DNA from 4 places in the Lysinibacillus sp. FSL K6-0102 genome. Region 3 is predicted to be linked to each of the others. Evidence: riboswitches for the same ligand, from Rfam matches in the RefSeq annotation. Region 3 holds a riboswitch; each other region holds the start of a gene.
What was found. Region 3 has a riboswitch for cobalamin ahead of metE (5-methyltetrahydropteroyltriglutamate--homocysteine S-methyltransferase). Riboswitches for the same ligand answer to the same signal wherever they lie in the genome.
Positions count from the first base shown of each region.

Region 1: it holds a riboswitch for cobalamin, as region 3 does, so the genes downstream of both, NYE73_RS12085 (ABC transporter substrate-binding protein) here and metE (5-methyltetrahydropteroyltriglutamate--homocysteine S-methyltransferase) in region 3, are expected to answer to the same signal.
Region 2: it holds a riboswitch for cobalamin, as region 3 does, so the genes downstream of both, NYE73_RS22475 (hypothetical protein) here and metE (5-methyltetrahydropteroyltriglutamate--homocysteine S-methyltransferase) in region 3, are expected to answer to the same signal.
Region 4: it holds a riboswitch for cobalamin, as region 3 does, so the genes downstream of both, NYE73_RS15575 (energy-coupling factor ABC transporter permease) here and metE (5-methyltetrahydropteroyltriglutamate--homocysteine S-methyltransferase) in region 3, are expected to answer to the same signal.

Region 1 covers NZ_JBBOPH010000001.1:2,383,987-2,389,116, reverse strand. Annotated here, with positions in the region: gene NYE73_RS12095 (S9 family peptidase) at 1-1,133, opposite strand, end outside; gene NYE73_RS12090 (precorrin-3B methylase) at 1,205-1,882, opposite strand; gene NYE73_RS12085 (ABC transporter substrate-binding protein) at 1,934-2,926, opposite strand; cobalamin riboswitch at 3,090-3,276, opposite strand; gene NYE73_RS12080 (elongation factor G) at 3,459-5,130, shown strand, end outside.
Region 2 covers NZ_JBBOPH010000001.1:4,428,239-4,433,368, forward strand. Annotated here, with positions in the region: gene NYE73_RS22465 (tyrosine-protein phosphatase) at 1-271, opposite strand, end outside; gene NYE73_RS22470 (ABC transporter substrate-binding protein) at 417-1,367, opposite strand; gene NYE73_RS22475 (hypothetical protein) at 1,351-1,908, opposite strand; cobalamin riboswitch at 2,067-2,264, opposite strand; gene NYE73_RS22480 (glutathione peroxidase) at 2,389-2,934, opposite strand; gene NYE73_RS22485 (hypothetical protein) at 3,015-3,569, opposite strand; gene ytvI (sporulation integral membrane protein YtvI) at 3,660-4,718, shown strand; gene NYE73_RS22495 (C40 family peptidase) at 4,880-5,130, opposite strand, start outside.
Region 3 covers NZ_JBBOPH010000001.1:2,547,586-2,552,715, forward strand. Annotated here, with positions in the region: gene NYE73_RS12865 (DUF3888 domain-containing protein) at 1-221, opposite strand, end outside; gene NYE73_RS12870 (hypothetical protein) at 312-731, shown strand; gene NYE73_RS12875 (Lsa family ABC-F type ribosomal protection protein) at 763-2,244, opposite strand; cobalamin riboswitch at 2,807-2,986, shown strand; gene metE (5-methyltetrahydropteroyltriglutamate--homocysteine S-methyltransferase) at 3,161-5,130, shown strand, end outside.
Region 4 covers NZ_JBBOPH010000001.1:3,046,921-3,052,050, reverse strand. Annotated here, with positions in the region: gene NYE73_RS15590 (energy-coupling factor ABC transporter ATP-binding protein) at 1-436, opposite strand, end outside; gene cbiQ (cobalt ECF transporter T component CbiQ) at 433-1,206, opposite strand; gene NYE73_RS15580 (energy-coupling factor ABC transporter substrate-binding protein) at 1,212-1,484, opposite strand; gene NYE73_RS15575 (energy-coupling factor ABC transporter permease) at 1,488-2,234, opposite strand; cobalamin riboswitch at 2,384-2,568, opposite strand; cobalamin riboswitch at 2,820-3,001, shown strand; gene NYE73_RS15570 ((2Fe-2S) ferredoxin domain-containing protein) at 3,148-3,519, shown strand; gene cobJ (precorrin-3B C(17)-methyltransferase) at 3,524-5,130, shown strand, end outside.

The DNA.
Region 1 (5,130 bases), 160 kb from region 3:
TCGCCTGGATTGGTCGTTGTGCTAATAGCCGCAATAGCCTGATCATTTTGCGCATCAAGTGAGAAGCCATAGACATATTGATCATCATGGATAGCTGGGTAAATTTCGCCATCTACATTTCCGTAATAAATCGCCGCATTGCCGTGATCTGTGACTTGGAAGTAGAAGCTATGATTATCATTCATCCATTGCACACGTGGTGACGCTACACCTTGCAGGAAATCACCGATGACATAATCACCAACAGGCGCATCAAATTCACTTGTTACACAGTTTAGTAGTTTTTGCTCCATGTCATAAATCCAAAGCTTTGCTTGTGTGGCATTTTCAAATTCACGTTCTCCACCTACAAAAGAAAGATAGCGACTATTCGGAGACCAAGCTGTTTGGTAATAAGCACCCGAACCTTCTGTTAGCTTGTGACTCTGCTTAGATTCTAACTCCAATAAATAGATATCCACATTAAATGAGAAATCTAAATCCTCCGCTTTATCTGCTAAGTACGTAAGGTATTTGCCATCTGGCGACCAAGTACCCAGATGGCAGTACTCTTTGCCTTCTGTCACTTGTTCTAGCTCTCCTGATGCCACATTGACAATGGCAATATGGGTAAACTGCTCCATATCAATAAATCCACCAGCATCCGATTTGTGTTTCATTTTCTCGATTTCTAGTGGCTTTAGTTCTTTATCCTTTTTCTTCTCATCCTCCGCTTTATCTAGGATGGTTTCATCTTTCCCTAGCACGACTGAAAAAGCAATTTTCTTGCCACATGGTGACCAGACAGGGGAGGTCGCTCCATTTTTACAATGTGTCACCTGTTTTGCCTCTCCACCTGCTCTCGAAAGAACATAAATTTGCGACTTACCTGTTCTCGTTGACAAAAATGCAATTTGACTGCCATCTGGTGACCAAACAGGGGAACTCGTCGTTCTATCTTCACCAAATGTCCATTGCTGTGGTGTTTTGTCCTTCAAGTTTATGTAAAACAAATTCGATATATAGTCATTTTTCTTCTCGTCCATACGAGTCTCTACATAAACTACCTCTGTCCCATCTGGTGAAAGCTGTGGATCTGCTACTGATTTTAAGTGATAAAGATCTTCTGGTTGAATCCCTTGTTTCGATGTCATGTTCTTGCTCCTTTGTATTGTAATTTTCTGTGCCTTATTACAATACTTCGACACCCTAAGTAATATTCCTGCTATTTAATTGAATTTTTTACTAGTTCCCAATATTCTGCTGACTTTGTTCTGCGATAAAATTTATAAAAGGGCTCATTTGGGCGAGCATGCTCCTTATAAAGGTTTATCAGGTGCAGTAAAAAATCTTCAATTTGTGTGACGTCTACCCTCTTAGCGAATAACGTGCCAGCCTGTGCCTTTGCTCCCATCGGTACTGCCCCTAAATAGACATCAAAGCTTTCTTGTTGGTAAACGAGTCCAATATCATCATAGACTGCATTGTAGCAAGCTGATGCACAGCCATTAATATTGACACGCACTCTTGCAGGTACCTTCATCCCCTCTATGGCATGATAGAGCTGTTCGGTTATCGGAGCAGCCTCCATTTTCTCCCCATCACAAAAATCGCAGGCCTTCATGGCTATGATTGAACCAGAGGGAGCAACATAAAGACCTGCTTCCTGTAAGGCTTGCACCGCTTCTGTGGCATCGCACGTTGGTATGGATACGAGTATACTATAGGAAGCAGAATATTTTATCGCCCCCTTTTCGCCAGCAATTTCGGCTATCTTTTGGAATTGTGCAGGAGTATAATGCTTATTAATAATGCCAGGGCTAACGGCTAGACGGGTAAACTCACCATGACGGTTCAGTGTTTCAAATGTTTGATCTGGTACATTTTTTTGAAATGCGTTCATTTTTATCGCTCCTTATAAAAAAGGAGCTAGCAAAACGCTAGCTCGAATGGATTAAAAGTTTTCAGGATAGAAGCCCTTTGCTAAAATTTCAATGGCCTCTGCCGCACGAACCCCTTCAGACGCTGCTGAAAGTGGCAGGATGACAAAGCGCTCATTTTTGACCGCTTCCATCTCCTTTAAGGCTGGATCATTTTTTAAGAATTGGATCTTTTGGTCTGCCGTTGTTTCACCGTAATCAATCACGACAACTACCTCTGGGTTGCGGTCTACTGCATCTTCCTTCGACACAGTTGTCCAGCCTGATTCCACATCACCAAAGATATTTTGTCCACCCGCGATTGTCACAAGCTCATTCATAAAGTTTTGACCAGCTGTAAATACATCCTTTTCACCGCTATCAAACACAAGAACACGTAATTTTTCGCTATCTTTTGGTAATTTAGCTTGTACTGCCTCTACATCTTTCGTCATTTGCTCAATTAAAGCTTCGCCACGATCCTCAATACGGAAAATCTTTGCGATATTGCGAATATCAGTGAAAATATCCTCTATGGTTGGCTTTGTCATGTTGGAAGCCGTATGTAAATACGTATGGATGCCTAATTCTTCAAGCTCTTCTGGTGTGCCTACACCCTTTTCGCCAAAGCCACTTTTCCAGCCAGCATATAGGAAATCTGCCTCGGCATCGATGACTTGCTCCTTCGTTGGGTATTGATCGGAAAGAACAGGGACCTTATCGTATGCCTCTTGCAGTGGTTCATAGATTTTATCATCTAAGTAAGCTGTCCCTACCATAGAATCCTCTAAACCAAGTGCTAACATAATTTCTGTCACATGTTGATTTAAGCTAATCGCTTTTGTTGGTGCTTCCGTATATGTTTGAGTTGTGTCATTATTTTTAATGGTTACTTCTGCTGCCGCCTCAGATGGCTCAACCTTTTCACCTTGTGCAGCTGATTCCGTTTTGTCCTTTGCGTTACAAGCCCCTAAAACAGCGACCAAGGCAATGATCATCATCAGCCATATACTTTTCCATTTCTTCATGTCCTTTTCTCCTTTGCTGTTAAAATATAGAAAGAAATCAGAGACTTCTTTACTACTAAGGTAGTTGGAAGGGCATAAAAAAACCCTCTTGTCGCCAAGAGAGTAGCATAGTGAAATAACGGTATCATTACCTTCATCACTATCCCCATCCTCGTGGTTCTTAGTCAAAAAATACATACTGGCAGGTATCCTGGCTTAGGTTCATCATCTATACGCCTTCCCATAGTTTCACTACAGTGGCATGCTGTATAGACTCCCCATTTACAGTTGCGGGACAGCATCGGAATTGCACCGATTTCCCTTTTAAGCAAATGACAAATGCCATTTGCACCAATACGTTCTATAATGGTCAATACTATTGATAGACTAGCAGAAGAAAATTTATCGCGCAATCAGTAGTATGACACTAAAAGTATAATCATCATTATATTAGCACTATTTCGACATAAAGACGAACTATTTTACAAGAAATATAGAAGCTAGTATTCTGTTACAATAAAAAGATAGCATTCTATAGAAACGAGGATTTCTTATGTACAAAACGATCGGTGTACTTGCGCACGTGGATGCAGGAAAAACGACCTTCTCTGAGCAAGTGCTTTTTCATACAAATAGTATTCAAGCACGGGGGCGTGTTGATCATCAGGATACCTTTCTTGATCATCATGAGCTAGAGCGCAGACGGGGCATTACGATATTTGCCGAGCAAGGGCGCATGAATATTGGCGATGATACATACACATTGATTGATACGCCAGGGCATGTCGATTTCTCCCCTGAGATGGAGCGTGCCATTCGTGTGATGGATTATGCCATTATTATCATTAGCGCTGTCGAAGGGATACAGGGCCATACAGAAACAGTGTGGCAACTTTTACGTCAATACCATGTCCCTACCTTCTTCTTTATCAATAAAATGGATCGTGAGGGTGCCAATATGGAGGCTGTCATCAGACAGCTTCGCAAAGATTGCTCTCAGCATGTATTGTTCATCGATGAGCCACTGCGAGCAGACTATGTATCAAATAATATTATGGAATGGCTGGCGGAGCGCGACGAAAAATTGCTTGATGCCTTTCTAAATGAGTCATTGGAGCATGAACAGTGTCTTGCTCAATTAAAGGAAATGATTAAAAATGAAGGTGCCTTCCCTTGCTTTGCTGGCTCGGCCTTAAAGGATGAGGGCATTCAGGAATTTCTTGACCAGCTCCCGCTGTTAACGGCTTCCCATTTTGACAAGGATGCCCCGTTTGAGGGCGAGGTTTTTAAGATTCGTCATGATGGGCACCAGCGTTTAACCTTTATGAAGGCAACCAAGGGCTCGTTGCATGTACGAGATGAATTTTCATTTGACGAAGTAACAGAAAAAGTGACCGAAATTCGCCTTTATAACGGCAGTCGCTTTGAGACCGTTCAACAGGTAGAGGCAGGAGAAATTTTCGCTGTCAAAGGACTGAGCCAGGCAAACATTGGGGATCGAATCGGTACAACGATGCTATCACAGCCCTATGAGCTTGTCCCAACCTTACAGGCAAAGGTTCAATATGAGGGTGATCAGCATATCAAGGAAGTGCTACAGATTTTCCGTTTACTCGAAGCAGAAGAGCCGTCCTTGCGTGTGGTCTGGCAGGAAAAATTTCAGGAAATCCATGTGCATATTATGGGTGCCATTCAATTGGAGGTCCTGACAGAGGTATTAATGACGCGTTTTTCATTAGCTGTCTCCTTTGGTGAGCCGCAAATTTTATACATGGAAACCATTGCGACGACCGTAACGGGCTATGGTCATTTCGAGCCCCTCAAGCATTATGCAGAAGTTCATTTATTAATGGAGCCAAATCCACGTGGAACAGGTAATACCTTCACCAATGCCTGTCATGCCGATCATTTATCTGTAGGCAATCAGCGCCTTGTTGAAAAGCATCTGTTTGAGCGTGACCATCATGGGCTACTGACAGGCTTCCCTGTAACAGATATTCATTTTACACTTCTAACAGGTCGCGGGCACAATGAACATACATCGGGGGGAGATTTCCGTGAAGCCAGTTTCCGTGCCCTGCGTCAGGGGCTGGAGCAGGCACAAAATGTTCTACTTGAACCCTATTATCGCTTTAAAATGAAAGCTTCAAACGACTTTATCGGTCGTATGATGACTGATATTCAGCAAGCAGCAGGCACGTTCGATGACCCGATTTTATCCGAAA
Region 2 (5,130 bases), 1.9 Mb from region 3:
TACCCTTCGCTGGGATTTGTATATATTGAGCATGCGAGAACACTGGGTTAGGATTATGATACGCCTCATTGTTATCGCGATAATCAAAAATGGTTTTAATCCCTAACGTTTCAAATAGCTCTTTATCCGCCAGTGTCATTTTTCCAAGGGCAGCTGAGCGGTAAAATAAACCGTTCTTTACCCTACGCCCATCTTTTGTTTTATATCCACCCATGTCTCGGAAATTATAGACTGCTTCAAATGGAATTACCTTTGTCTCTAATTGCTCCAATCACTACACCTCCTAAGATTATCAAGCATACTTACTTTTATTTTAAAGAACAAACTACATTAATTCCAATTTTCACGCTAGGTAATAATTTAAACCACATAAAAAATGCTAGCTGAATGGCTGACAGCTAGCATGGAAACATTTCTTATTTAAATAACTCTGGGTACACAGCCTTCGCTACTAATTCTACAGCTTCACCAATACGCGGACCAGGTCGATTAGAGATATCTGTATCAATGGACAATACCGCTTTGTTTTGAATAGCTTTCACAGTATTCCAACCATCTCGTCCAAGAATTTCTCCTATTGGATCTTCTGTATAGTTTACTGTTGTTAAAATAACATCTGGATTTTTCGCAATAACATCTTCCTCATTCACTTTTGCCCAGCTATTCAAGTCAGAAAAAACATTATTAACATTAGCTGCATCTAATATTTCTTGCTGGAAAGTGCTAGAGCCTGCTGTATATATGTCTGGCTTAGGGCTAACCTCTAAATAAACATTTTTCGGCGTTTTTACATCCTTCACCTTCGTTTGTACTTCAGCAATTTTCGCTTTAATCTCTTCGTTTAATTTATTTCCTTTATCAGGAACATCCATCACAGCAGCAATTTGTTCGATATCTCCATAAACATCGTCGAAAGTAGTCGCAGATTGAATAACAAACACTTTAATTCCTGCGTCCTCAAGCGGCTTTAGGGCATCCTTATCACCTATTGTATAAGCAATGACAACATCTGGCTTTAACGCTATAATTCTTTCACTGTTAAAGTTCATAGTATCAGAGACACGTTCAATTTTTTGTGCTTCCTCTGGGTAAGTATCGTACTCAGTTGCTCCTACAATTTTATCGCCAACACCTAAAGCAAACAAAATTTCAGTATTACTTGGTTGTAAAGATACAACTGTTTTTGGTACTTCTTTAAACTCTATTTCCACTCCACGGTCATCTGTCACTTTATAGCTTGTTTTCTCTGCTTGTTGTGTATCTTGCGAAGCATCTTTATTTTTTGTATCTTCAGCAGTGCCACAGCCTGCTAATACCAGTGCAAGTAAGAGCACTGATAGCCATTGGAAATTAAATACTTTTTTCATTGTTATTCTCCTTTTTCTTTTTCATTGGGTAGGATTTACTAATAAACGGTATTTCCGCTATTCCAGCTTGCTGATTCATAAAAACAGCCATGACAAAACATACATTAGCTAATAAACCAAGGTAATCGAAAAGAATAGCTGGAACCTCTCGTTCTTCTGATACTTTGTGTAAAGTACGATATGATTTTTTTGCCTCACTGCGACAAAGATGTAAGGCTGCAGCAGCCTCTGTTCCTTGAGGTAAAACAAAACTTTGAATCTCTTCCTTCACATGGCGAACGTAAAAATCATAACGTTCACTTAACCAAGATAAATCCTCTTCAGTTACTGCTAATTTCCCACGTACTGAGCCATTCACATGATAAGCCATAGGTAACATAAGCAATAAATCCTCAGCAACAACTTGAACATCCTCTTTTTTTACCGCAGCTAATGCAACTCCTAGATGTGTTGTCAGACTATCTGTTCGAATTTCAAAATCGACCGTTGAAGCTTTCTCACGCATAAATGGATAACAAGAATAACGGGCATCTTTTTTCACTTGCTTCCCCCCTATTTTCTATAATGAAAAATTCTTATTTGAAAGGCATAAAAAAGTCGCTCCTTTTTGCAAAGGAACGACAAAAATAACATAATGAGCCATCAAACTGGACAAAGCCTATGTATTTGCCGTATATCCTCCTAGCTTCCGAGAAGTTTTTATACGTTCAAATAAAGGTCGGTCTCCTGGCTTGTACAGTTCGTCACATGAAACGAATGTGTTATAAAGGACCTTCCCATCTTCTTTGAGACAGTGGTAAATCTTTATAATGGCTGCACTTACAGTTGCGGAAACAGCTCCGGTTTTTCACCGGATTCCCGATTATGCTAATTAGCACCTTTATTCTGCAAGAATATTTCATTTGTAAAGCAGTTTATCATATATGCTTCAGAAAAAATAGCTGTACACAGTTTTAAAATATAGCATTATTTCTACTTGAAGAGAAAACCCTAACAAATTTTTACATTATTAAGAAATTTACTATAATAGTGTTTCAATTGCTTTTTCAATATCGAGCTGTGAATCTGTTGGTTCAAAGCGTGCGACGGTCTTACCATTAGCATCTACTAGAAATTTTGTAAAGTTCCAGCGAATATTACGACCATCTAAAAAGCTTGGGGCAAGTTGAACAATTGCTTCTGCCAACATTTTCTCCTGCATACTTGCCTTCCCAAACTCTCGGTAATCCACTTCATGCTTTAAATAATTAAAGAGTGGATGGGTAGCCTCTCCATTTACCTGTACAAGCTCAAAAATCGGGAATGTGACCCCATAGTTTACCTTGCATAGATGCTTAGTTTCCTCCCCATCTTCAGGATTTTGATGGCCAAATTGATCACAAGGGAATCCAAGAACTACAAAATTCTCTTTTCCATATCTATCATACATTTTCTGTAAGTCTTCAAATTGATATGTAAATCGGCATTGGTTTGCCGTGTTAACAATTAACATTGTTTTTCCACGATATGTTTCCATCGATAAAATTTCGCCATTAGGCTTCCGAACTAGATAATTATAAATGCTCATGCATAATCCCCTTTTTTCATTCATTATAGTTGACTATTCTATCGTTCATCAAAGAATTTGCACAAAAAAACACCACCTCGCTACTTTGAACGGATGGCTGACTTATACTTCTTTTTATATTTAGCATCTTGTTCTTCATTAATTAAACGATGGGCAATATCTAATAATTTCGAGTCATTTGTTTGATCATATAACTTTTTAAATGACATTATAATATCCTGACGAATAAGAGATGGCTGTTTTTCATCTATACATGTTTGAAATCTTTTAGCTAGATACGATACAACCAAATCTCTTTGTACTGGACCCGCCTGTCCAATTTTCCAAATTGCTTGTAATGCATGCCTTGCCGTAGCAGATTGTTCATCGTAAGTCACAGCCCAAATCTTTAAAAAATCCTCCAAGACCCTTTCTTCTGGATCACTTTTTGCAGCTAAAGCGCATAAAATTTGTGCAGCACGTGCACGAGAATAACCATTATTGTATGTAAGAGCTTTTATTAGCTGTTCCCAAACTGCATATGTCCAATCTACGGGTTCTTGCATAATTTTTATTAATTCCTCGTAAGATTCATATTGAATATCGCGATCATGCTCTGTTAGATTACTAAAAAGTTGCAAAATCTCTTTTTCCATAATTCATCCCTACCTTTATTGTTTCAGAACGTAATAAAATTTGATTTATGGTACACTTAACTTAATTTTTTTCGCAAAGAAGGTGAGTTTATGAATAAATTTAATGCTAGGAAATTGATTTTTCGGTTGATTGTGATAATATCACTACTTCTAGCTGCCTATTTTGTTATCCCAGTGTCCATGCCTTTAATACTTGCTGGGATTAGTGCATTTTTCTTAGAACCAATTGTCATGTTCTTTAAACGGAAATGGAAAATGTCACGGAAAATAGCAGTTGCTTTTATTTACATAGTGAGTGTTATTGTTATATCTATTATTTGTTATCTTTCTATTACACAAATAATGACACAAATAATTTTACTATCTAAGCAAGCTCCCTATTATATTTCCAAGCTATCAGATATGTGGCTTCATATGCAAGAAAATATTTCTAAATACACAGAAGACTTTCCACCTGAAGTAAGTGCTTCGCTTCAAAAAACCACTATGGATTTCATAAAGAAAGTCGAAGAATCCTTTTTAAGCTTCTTTAATTATAGCAAAGTTTCTGCCTTCTTTTCAGAGATACCCAGCCTATTTATCAGTCTTCTCGTTTATATGATTGCGCTATTCCTATTTATGCTTGATTTGCCTAAGTTAAAGCAAATCACTTATAAATATTTAAAGCCCAATACAGCAAAGAAGATAAAAATTATTTTAAATCGCTTAAAAGATGCAACATTTGGCTATATGAAGGCTCACTTATTTGTAAGCTTTATTATTGGAGGCGTCACACTCATTGGACTGCTATTAATCCAACCGAAATATGCAGTAACAATGACGATTATTATCTGGTTAATAGATATTGTACCATTCCTAGGCTCTATCATTATTCTAGCGCCATGGGGACTTTACCACCTGTTGATGGGAAACACCTCTATAGCTGTAAAATTATTCATCTTAGCTGCTATTTTACTTATTATTCGTCGAGTAGTCGAGCCTAAATTAATGGGAGACCATATCGGTTTATCCACTTTACCAACATTAATTTCCATGTTCATAGGTCTACAGTTATTTGGTATTATCGGTTTACTTGTCGGCCCATTCGTTATTATTTTCTTTATTGCCTTGAAAGAGACAGGTGTCATCAAAGTAAATTTTAAAATTTAATATCAATTTAGTATGCAGGAAAGTCTCTTTTCAAGAATAGAAGTAGTCGTCTTGTTTCTTTGAAAGAATAGCATTCCAAAAACAAAAAAGGTCATCTTTGTATATTTTTCTCTACAAAGATGACCTTTTTCTTATCTCAACCGTCTATATATTAGTGAGGCCTATTGAATACGTCCAAAGCCTACTAAGTATTGATTCCACCAATCAAGTGATTCAATTACGACACCATTGTTTTGAGCGTCGATCATTGTGTTATTACCTAAATAAATACCTACGTGTGCTACTCCTGAACCATAGCTGAAGAACACTAAGTCCCCAACGCGTGCTTCACCTGCTGAAATGCGTTGTGTTGCTAAATATTGTTGTGATGCTGTACGAGGTAAAGAAACACCCGCTTGCTTATATGACCATT
Region 3 (5,130 bases):
TGACTTTCTTTGACAATTTTTAAAATTTTCACATCATACAAGCCATACTGCTTAGGATAGCCATAGTAATGATCAATTTCCTTTTCAATAAATGGATTAAGGATTGTAATGAATGTGTCCCTGATTAGTTGCTCATCAGCTTGTTCACTTTGCGCATAAATCTTACATGGCAGAATGAACATAGTGAAGATAAACATTAAAACATAAGCAAATTTTTTCATGGAATAGTGACCTTTCTGCAGGATGATACTTTATAGAGTGCACCAATCACAGCAAATTATCGAGCATTTTTAAAGAAAGGGAATTGAACAATGGGAAAAATAATACTGCCCTTTTTATGTATGCTTTTGTTATTTCCAACAGCTACTTCGGGGTCAGAACCTGAAGGCTTAAAATGTCCAAATCCAGATGTATTGATGAAAACAACGGTGAAAGACAAAGACGAGCTTAGTCAAGCATTAGCTGACATCATTCCAAAAGTATATGGCTCAAGCCCTGATTATCAGGAGTGGCAAATTGAGGTGATAAAGCCCATGCCCATATTAACTGGCATGGAGGAGAATTACTATAAAATGGCGGTGAACTTCTGTGGAGAAAATGTGGCTAATCACTCCTGGTTTGTTCGATTAAGGTTTCCAAGATTACTGCCAGCGCAAAGTGCATCACTAGGTGAGCTATATATCGTGAAAGAGACAAATTCTAAATGGATCCATTGGTTTCAATATCATTAAAAAGGAAGAATCCATAAATGGATTCTTCTCTTTATGACATAGCTATCGTTTTCGTTGCTACAGTTTGTTGAAATGCCTGATCATGCTCAACAATCACCATTGTGAGATGAGAGCTTTTTATGAGCTCTTCAATCTGCATGCGTGAATAGATATCAATAAAATTGAGTGGTTCATCCCAAATATATAAATGAGCCTTCTCACACAAGCTTTTAGCAATCAGCAGCTTTTTCTTTTGCCCACCAGAATAATGAGAGATATCCTTCTCAAATTGAATACGCTCAAAATCCATCTTGCGCAGGATTGATTTAAATAACGTCTCATCAATACCATGCTCTTCAATAAATTCCGATAGCAATCCCTTTAAATGGGATGTATCCTGCTGAACATAGGAAATGACTAGACCTGAAGCTAACTTTATCGAGCCTGTATGTTGGATGGGATTACCTAGAATAAGTTTTAACATACTACTTTTTCCGCTTCCATTTTTGCCATCTAAAACAACTCGATCCCCTTGTGCCACTTTGAAGCTAATAGGCTTATTCACGATATGGTCATCGTACCGAATCGATACATCCGTGACAACAACCATTTCTTTTGATGGATATGCCAATGGCTCTACTTTCAATGACTCGGTTTTTTCAACATTTTTTAGCAGTTTTGATTTTTCCTCAATAGCTCTTTGTTGTCTGGATTCTAGGTTCTTCGCTCGTTTCATCATCTTGGCTGCTTTATGTCCAACAAAGCCTTTGTCCAGTTTGGAACCTGAATTGGTTGTGCCGTTTTTGGAGGCTTCCACTTGATTAGACCAACCTGACGAACGCTTTGAGGATTGTTTTAATCGGTCGATATCTTTTTGCAGTCGTTGATTGGTTACTTCTTCGTGTTCCTGCTGACGATCAAAATTTAACTTCCAAGAAGAATAATTTCCACTTTGAACGTCAATATTGGCTCTATTGATCGATAGGATATGGTCAACACAGCCATCTAAAAAGCTTCTGTCATGTGAAATTAAAATAAATCCTTTTTTCCTGCGAAGATAATCGGAAACCGTCTTTCGTGCATCCGTGTCTAGGTGATTGGTTGGTTCATCAATTAATAAAAATTGACCCTCTGTCAAAAACAACGCAGCAAGCAGCACCTTTGTTTGTTCGCCATTGGATAATGTTTTAAAAGGACGATACATGACCTCCGCATCTACATGTAGGTAAGCTATTTCACGTAGACATTCCCAATCTTCTGCCTGAGGACAAATTTCCTCAAATATTTCATGGGTATATTTATTTGGATCAGAAACTGGATAGGGGAAATAAGTGAAGTCTACAGAAGAGATGATTTTTCCGCTATACTCATAATTTCCTAATAACAACTGAAAGAATGTTGTTTTACCTCGTCCGTTTCTACCGATAAATCCAAGTTTCCAATCCGTATCGATTTGAAAGTTGACATTCTCAAAAATATTGTCAAAGCTGCTTGGATAAGAAAAAGTTAGGTTTTGTACTTGTATCATGGACATGATAATTCCTCCTTTGTATTGCAACAGTTTACTTTTCATACAAAGTCGGTCTATCCATCTATGGTTGATTTCTCCGTATAAGCAGATGGATATTAACGACTTATACGGAGTGTTACATGCGTTACAATAGTTTTTGAATCGCTCATATTTTTCCTCTCCTTTATGGGTAAATGAAAGGTACAAAATCAACTATGAAAGCAAGAAAAAATCCCTCCAATTGTGCATTGGAAGGATTAGTCTTTCTCTGAATAAATGTGATTTGCCATTTGTCATGACAAATAAAATGCAAACTGATAGTTAAAAATGGATAGACTAACCCTATATTTTGTGTTTGAAATCATTCAATTCAAATAAAAATATAGTTTAGTTCTTCATTGTCCATTCATCAGTCCTCTCATAATTGTCTTTTTATAGTAACAAATTTTTTTACAGAATACAATGTAACCTTATTTTCACTTAGTACTATACAATAATTCCTATAATATTTATAGAAATAATTTATATAATAGTTGAAAAATAATTTCTACTATTCTGAAATATGTGCTATAGTAGGAGCATAATTGAATATTGTGTAAGACTTGGTGCCAAATGAAAGTTTGGCTTAAAAGGGAAGTCGGTGCAAATCCGACGCTGTCCCGCAACTGTAATTCGGAGCAAATCACAAATGCCACTGGGGAAACTGGGAAGGCTGTGAGGCGTGTTGATGGAAAGCCAGGAGACCTGCCAATTTCTAGTACACACCAAATACCTACGTGGAAATAGGTGGTGAAAAGTGACCAAATAGGCACTGTGCGATAACGTTTATGCGAAAGTAGATACTTTTTCGTATTGTTTTAGCATTATTAATTTTAACATGCAGCCATTTTCCTAATAGGAGAATGGCTTTTTATTTTTTCTAAAAAAGGAGCTTAAAAACATGAACTATACAAGTACATTGATCGGTTATCCCTATATAGGGGAGGAACGCGAATGGAAAAAAGCACTAGAAGCATTTTGGCGCAATGAACTTTCTGAGGAGGACTTTGAGGAAAAATTAAAGAAAATCCGTTTATCAAGAATAAACAAGCAGCTGCAACTTGGAATCGATATGGTGACAGTTGGCGACTTTACGTTTTACGATAGAATGTTAGATACAGCTTTGATGTTTGGTTTAGTTCCAAAGCGCTTTAACTGGCAAGGTGGTAAAGTCGATTTTCATACCTACTTCAGTGTAGCAAGAGGAGACAAAACAGCCGTAGCTAGTGAAATGACAAAATGGTTTAATACAAATTATCACTACATTGTTCCAGAGTATGAGGGACAAGCCTTACAACTAACAGAAAATAAAGTGTTAGCCGACTTTTTAGAGGCGAAGGAAACTTTCGGTATCATTGCGAAGCCGACACTAATTGGTCCCTATACATTTTATAAGTTAACGAAAGGCTACAACAAATTAACACAGGTTGAGTACTTATTAGCTTTATTACCACTCTATACGCAGGTATTAAAAGAATTAGTGGATGCAGGTGCCACTTGGATTCAGCTAGAAGAGCCATCCCTCGTCTTAACACTTGATCCAGCAGAGATAAAGCTGGTGAAAGAAATGTATGACCAGTTAGCCACTGCCGTTCCTGAGGCTAAAATAATGCTACAGACTTATTTCGAAGCTTTAAGTGCCTATGAAGCATTAAGTACATTGCCTGTTCAAGGATTCGGTTTGGACTTTGTTCATGGCTATAAAGGAAATATGGCGTCACTTCGTCAATTTGGTTTCCCGCAGGATAAAGTATTAGGAATAGGGGTAGTGAATGGCCGTGATATTTGGCGTTCAAACCTGGCGGAGGTCAATGCGACAATTCAAGCCATTGAACAGCTAAGTCATGCTGCTGAACTATGGATTCAACCATCAAGTAACCTACAGCACGTTCCAATCACAACCTCTCTTGAAAATGAACTTGACCCTGTTTTAAAGCAGTCTCTGGCCTTCGCAGATGAGAAAATCGTAGAAATCACGGGGCTGACTAAATATAGACGAGATAAAGATGGTTCCTTACAACATAATTTTTCAGAAAGTATGAAGGCGATTGAGGCTCTAAAAAATCATCCAATCCGCCAAAATAAGTTAATTCATCAAGCCGTTCAAACTGTGACAAAGCAAGATTTTGAACGACACAGTAATTTTACGAAGCGACAAACGATCCAACAACAAGCCTTAGGATTACCGCTGTTTCCAACAACTACAATCGGTAGCTTCCCGCAATCAGATGAAGTGAAAAGAAATCGTAATGCGTGGCGAAAGAATCAATTATCGAATGAAGCCTATGAAACATTTTTAGAAGACGAAACAAAGCGCTGGATCTCCATACAAGAGGAATTAGATATCGATGTACTTGTTCATGGTGAATTTGAGCGTACAGATATGGTCGAATATTTCGGTGAAAAGCTGACTGGCTTTGCCTTTACAGAGAAAGCGTGGGTTGTTTCATATGGATCACGCTGTGTGAAGCCTCCGATCATTTATGGAGATGTTGCATGGGCTTCACCAATTACCGTAAAAGAATCCGCCTATGCCCAAAGCCTAACGAAGCGATTTGTAAAAGGCATGCTGACAGGGCCAGTAACAATATTAAATTGGTCCTTTGTGCGAGATGATTTGTCCCGTAAAGATGTCGCTTATCAAATTGCATTAGCACTCCGTAAAGAGGTGGAAGCACTAGAAAACGCAGGTATATCAATTATTCAAGTGGACGAGCCAGCGTTAAGAGAAGGTTTACCGCTTAGAAAGGAGGAATGGGGGGCTTACTTAGAGTGGGCTGTCAATTCCTTTAAGCTTGCGACATCTAGTGTCAAAGATGAAACACAAATCCATACACATATGTGTTACTGCGAGTTTAATGATTTCATCGA
Region 4 (5,130 bases), 500 kb from region 3:
GACCTACGCTTAAAAAATGAATGGGTTTATCAAGCAAATCTTCCACTTCGGTTTGCGCAACGGCCCATGCTATTTTTTCTTCCGTTTTTTCAGTAGACCAGCCGAGATTCAATGGGCCAAATGCTATATCTTGCTTGACGGTCCCTGAAAAAAGCTGATGATCTGCATTCTGAAAAACAATGCCGACTTTTTGGCGTAGGGCCTTTAAAGCTTTTCGACTATATTCCAGATCGTTGCCTTCGAATACAATCGTTCCAGCTGTAGGTTTTAAAATACCGTTAAGATGCTGAAATAAAGTCGATTTTCCTGCGCCATTATGTCCAAGTATGGCGATTTTTTTACCTTTTGGAATGTCTAATGTAATATCTGACAACGCCTTCGTACCATCCGCATAGGCATAAGATAATTGGTTGAGTTCAAAATAAAATGCTGTCATGTAAAATACCCTCCATATACGATGAGGACTAGTAAAATAGCTGCCATGCCTAGCCAATTTTTCTTGCTATAAGAGCCCATCTCTTGCCAGTAGACGGCCTCGCCTCCACGTGATTGCATGGCATTGTTGAGCTCTCGGCTACGCTGAAACATTTCCACAAATAATGCCACAATAAGCATGGAGACAGAGCGTAGCCATTGCATCGGTGAATGATAGCCAAGACGTGCTTGCTGGGCGAGATGTATATTTTGCATGCTTTCTAAAAACATAAAAATAAAACGATAGATTAGTTCGACGAGCTCCACTAATAAAGAGGGGAGTCGCCATTGTCGTAGCACATAACATATTCCTTGTACGGAAGTGGTTAGAATTAAAAAGTATAAACAACTAATGCTACCAAGGACAATAAAGAACAGCTGTTGCGCTGCTAACACACTTGCATTCCCAATAAAGACAGTCCAATTCCTAAATGTAAACGACCAAATATGGGCAGGGAGTGTATTCGTTGATGATGTAAAGGAAAGTAAAATAGATACGAGACTTGTTAATAAGAAAAAGCTAGGTAGCAATAATAATTTGCCGTAGTATGCAAGCGGAATTTTTGCACCTAAAATGATAAAAGCACTCATTACAAAAAATGTAATGAGTGAAAGTCGTTCATCTCTCATGATGAGCGTTATGAGAAGTAGTCCAAGTGAAAATATCATTTTTTCTAGCGGATGAACGGACGCTAGCTTATTCAGATAGGCATACTTATCAATGAGTAACATAATGGTTAACCTTCTTTGTGTTTGCCACGCATATAGCCGATGAAGTAGCCAATAAAGCCAGCTCCTATAGCTGCCTGTAGCACGAATAATAAGCTTTCGATTTCACCACTTGGTGGCTCCCATAGACTTTCAAACCATGGTTCATATTCCGCATTAATTTCACCAATAGCTGCTTCTGCTTCTCCATCAGCACCACCAAATTCAGCACCTTTTTGTATGAATAAGGGAATGATGGCTAACAACACAACAATTGCTAATAACAATAAATTTTTTTTCATTTGTTAATGTGCCTCCTTTGTTGAGAAAACACGTAACGTTTTTAATTCGCTAACATTGTATTTTTTCAAGAAATTCATCACAATGACCGTTAAAATTCCTTCACTCACTGCTAAAGGAATTTGAGTTAAGGCAAAAATACCTGCAAACTTTGTAAAGGATGCCATAAAGCCTCCAACCTCTGAAGGAAAGGCTAGTGCTAGTTGTACAGAAGTCACAATGTATGTACCTAAATCACCAAGCATAGCTGCAAAGAATATGGCTAGTGAAAATGACAACCCTACTTTTTGAGCCCCTTTAAAGACAAAGTAAGCAATAAAAGGACCAACAATAGCCATAGAAAAGGCATTAGCCCCTAAAGTTGTAATTCCTCCATGAGCTAATAATAAAGATTGAAATAATAAAACGATTGTTCCAATTACACTCATTGCTAGAGGGCCAAAGAGTACTGTCCCAAGTCCTACACCAGTTGGGTGAGAACAACTACCTGTAACTGAAGGGATTTTTAGGGCGGATAGCACAAAGGCAAAGGCTCCTGAAAGCCCCAAAAGCATTTTTGTTTCAGGATTTTCATCAATGGTTTTTCGAATAGAACGCAATCCTAGAATGATAAATGGGATAGAGATCACCCACCAAAAAATAGCCCATTCGATTGGTAAAAAACCTTCCATGATATGCATGGCAAAGGCACGTTTTGGCACGATTAAAAAGGCCAGTAAAAAATAACTAAGTTTCCACCATGATAATGTCAAAAAGCTTTCCTCCTAACTAATTAATAGATTTTTAGAATATTGCGTGCGTAATTAAAAAAAGCACTTCTCCTTAGGTGGAAAAGTGCATAGCTAAAAAAGCAAATAACAGTCTCATCTGCTAAGCCGCACACCTATCCTCGTAGGTTGAAACGATCACTTATTTTTCGGCAGGTCTCCTGGCTCTAGTTCAATGCTTTATAGGTCTTCCCATCCGTTGGACAGTGACATATTCTATAAAGCTCCCTATTACAGTGGCGGGACCGCGCCGGACTCAAACCGGCTTCCCTTTTAAGCAAAATGACAAGCACTTTGCACCGAAAAACATTCAAATTGTGAGATTTCACGACAAAGTGTAACATGAATTTCCATAAATATGCTATACCTTTTATGAAATTTTTTAAATTAAAGGTCAACGGTGAATATTCTGATAAAATTTTGTGCGCAAATTATATAGATTGTATAAAATTCATACCTAGTTCCATTCAAAATTGATAAATTTGTCATAAATTTTTAAAGAAATATTGAAATTTTAAAATAATAAGATATGATAAAGACAGTTTTCTATTTAAAATTCTAATAAAAATTTCATATAAAACGTCAATAAGTGCTCGAATAGTTCGAGATAATAGGGAAATTGGTGAAAATCCAATACAGCCCCCGCTACTGTAATAGCTGATGAAATCGCAAAGCCACTGGTACAAACTTGGGAAGGTGCGACAGTAAAATGAAGCTTAAGTCAGGAAACCTGCTTATTTGATTGTGCATGCAAACTTTTCGGAGGGAGAAGTTGAAGCGAAAGCGGGTACCTGTATTTCATTCTATTCGTTTTTATTTGGCTTCTACAAAACCTTTACTCTTCGTTATAGAGTAAAGGTTTTTCTTTTTCCAAAAAGCAAATGAGGGGAGACAGAAGATGACAACTTGGAATTTAGAGGGGATGAAAACACATCTCTTTATTTGCAATGGCAGTAGCTGCATGAAAAAGGATGGGGAGGAAATTACCTTAGCCATTCGAGATGAGATACAGCGGCAAGCACTCGATCAGGAAATACATACGACAAGAACGCGCTGTAATGGACGCTGCAAGGATGCTTGTGTGGTAATCGCTTATCCTCAAGGAAACTGGTATCGTGTGCCATCAACAGAGCATGCTAGAACACTAGTACAAGATTTACATCATGAATCCTTATACAACGAACATGTCTTTACACTTCGTGAAGGTACATTACAGCGTACTGCTCAAACAACTGCCATTAAAGGGATCGAAAAGGTGAAAGAGGGGTAACAACATGGCGCAAAAAGGAAAAATTTTCGTAGTAGGCTTTGGACCTGGAGATTTTAAGCATATTACGACACGTGCAGTAGAGGCTTTACAACAAAGTGATATGATTATAGGCTATAAAACCTATGTAGAGCTGATTCAAGATTTAGTAAGTGCAAAATCGATTGTTAGTACAGGCATGACAGAAGAAGTGTCGCGTGCACAGGAAGCCGTTCGTCAAGCCGAAGCAGGGAGCATCGTCTCAGTAATTTCGAGTGGTGATGCAGGCGTCTATGGCATGGCGGGTTTAGTCTATGAGGTGTTAATTGAGCTAGGCTGGACAGAAGCAACAGGAATTGAAGTAGAAATTGTTCCTGGGATTTCTGCGATTAATTCATGCGCTAGCATACTTGGTGCACCTATTATGCATGATGCTTGTACAATCAGTTTGAGTGACCATCTAACACCTTGGAATTTAATTGCAAAGCGTGTCGAGGCAGCTGCAATGGCGGACTTTGTCATTGCTTTATACAATCCTAAAAGTGGACGTCGAACAAGACAAATTGTCGAGGCTCAACGAATACTCTTAGAATATCGTTCGCCAGACACACCAGTTGGGCTTGTGAAAAGTGCCTATCGAGAACGTCAAGAAGTGACCATGACAACACTAGCAGAAATGCTAGAACATGATATTGGTATGTTGACAACTGTCATTATCGGGAATTCGTCAACATTTTTCTATGACAATAAGATGATTACGCCCCGCGGTTACCAACGTAAATATACCCTGGGTGAAGAGAAACAGCCATTACGTCCACATCAACGTTTACGCGAAGAAAATGAACCTTGGGCAATGAACCAAGAGACAGGAACAGCGCGAAATGACTTTACTGCTGACCCTAATGCAGGGCGCTTTAATAAACCCAGTATAGCCGCTACGCCAAAGCCGAAAAAAACAGCTCTTGAAATGGCTACAGCGGCACTTGCAATGGTAAAAGGGACAAGCGCAGTCAAAGTAACACCGAAGCTTGTACAGCAAAAAATAGAATCTATTTTTGAATTAGCAGTAAGTCCTGGTGTAGCCAATAAGTTTTTTACTCCCCAGCAAATGATGACGTTAGCGGAGGTCGTTGGGGATGAGGGGACGATGGAATACACACCAGATCATCAAATTCATTTGAAAATACCAACGACTGCCCCTGAACAGATCACAGAGAAATTACAGGAAGTAGGGTTTTTATTAGCCCCGATTGGTGATGTGTTATCACTGAAGGCTTGTGATTTTTGCTACGGTGAAAAGGCTGATTCAATACCATATGCAGAGGAAATACAAGAAAAACTAGGCGGTATGTCCTTACCGAAGACATTAAATATTGGCTTTAATGGCTGTGGGATGGCCTGTTATCGGGCTGTATTTGATGATATTGGCATCGTCTACCGCAAAAGTAAATTTGATGTCTTTATTGGAGCAAAACCAGTCGGTCGTACAGCACACGCAGCACAGCCTGTTGTAGAAGGGCTGGAGCCTGAGCAGCTGATTCCACTCATTACAGATATTATTGAAGAATATAAAGCAAATGCTCATCCAAATGAACGCTTGTTTAAATATTTTAAACGTGTGAAAAAGATACTGCA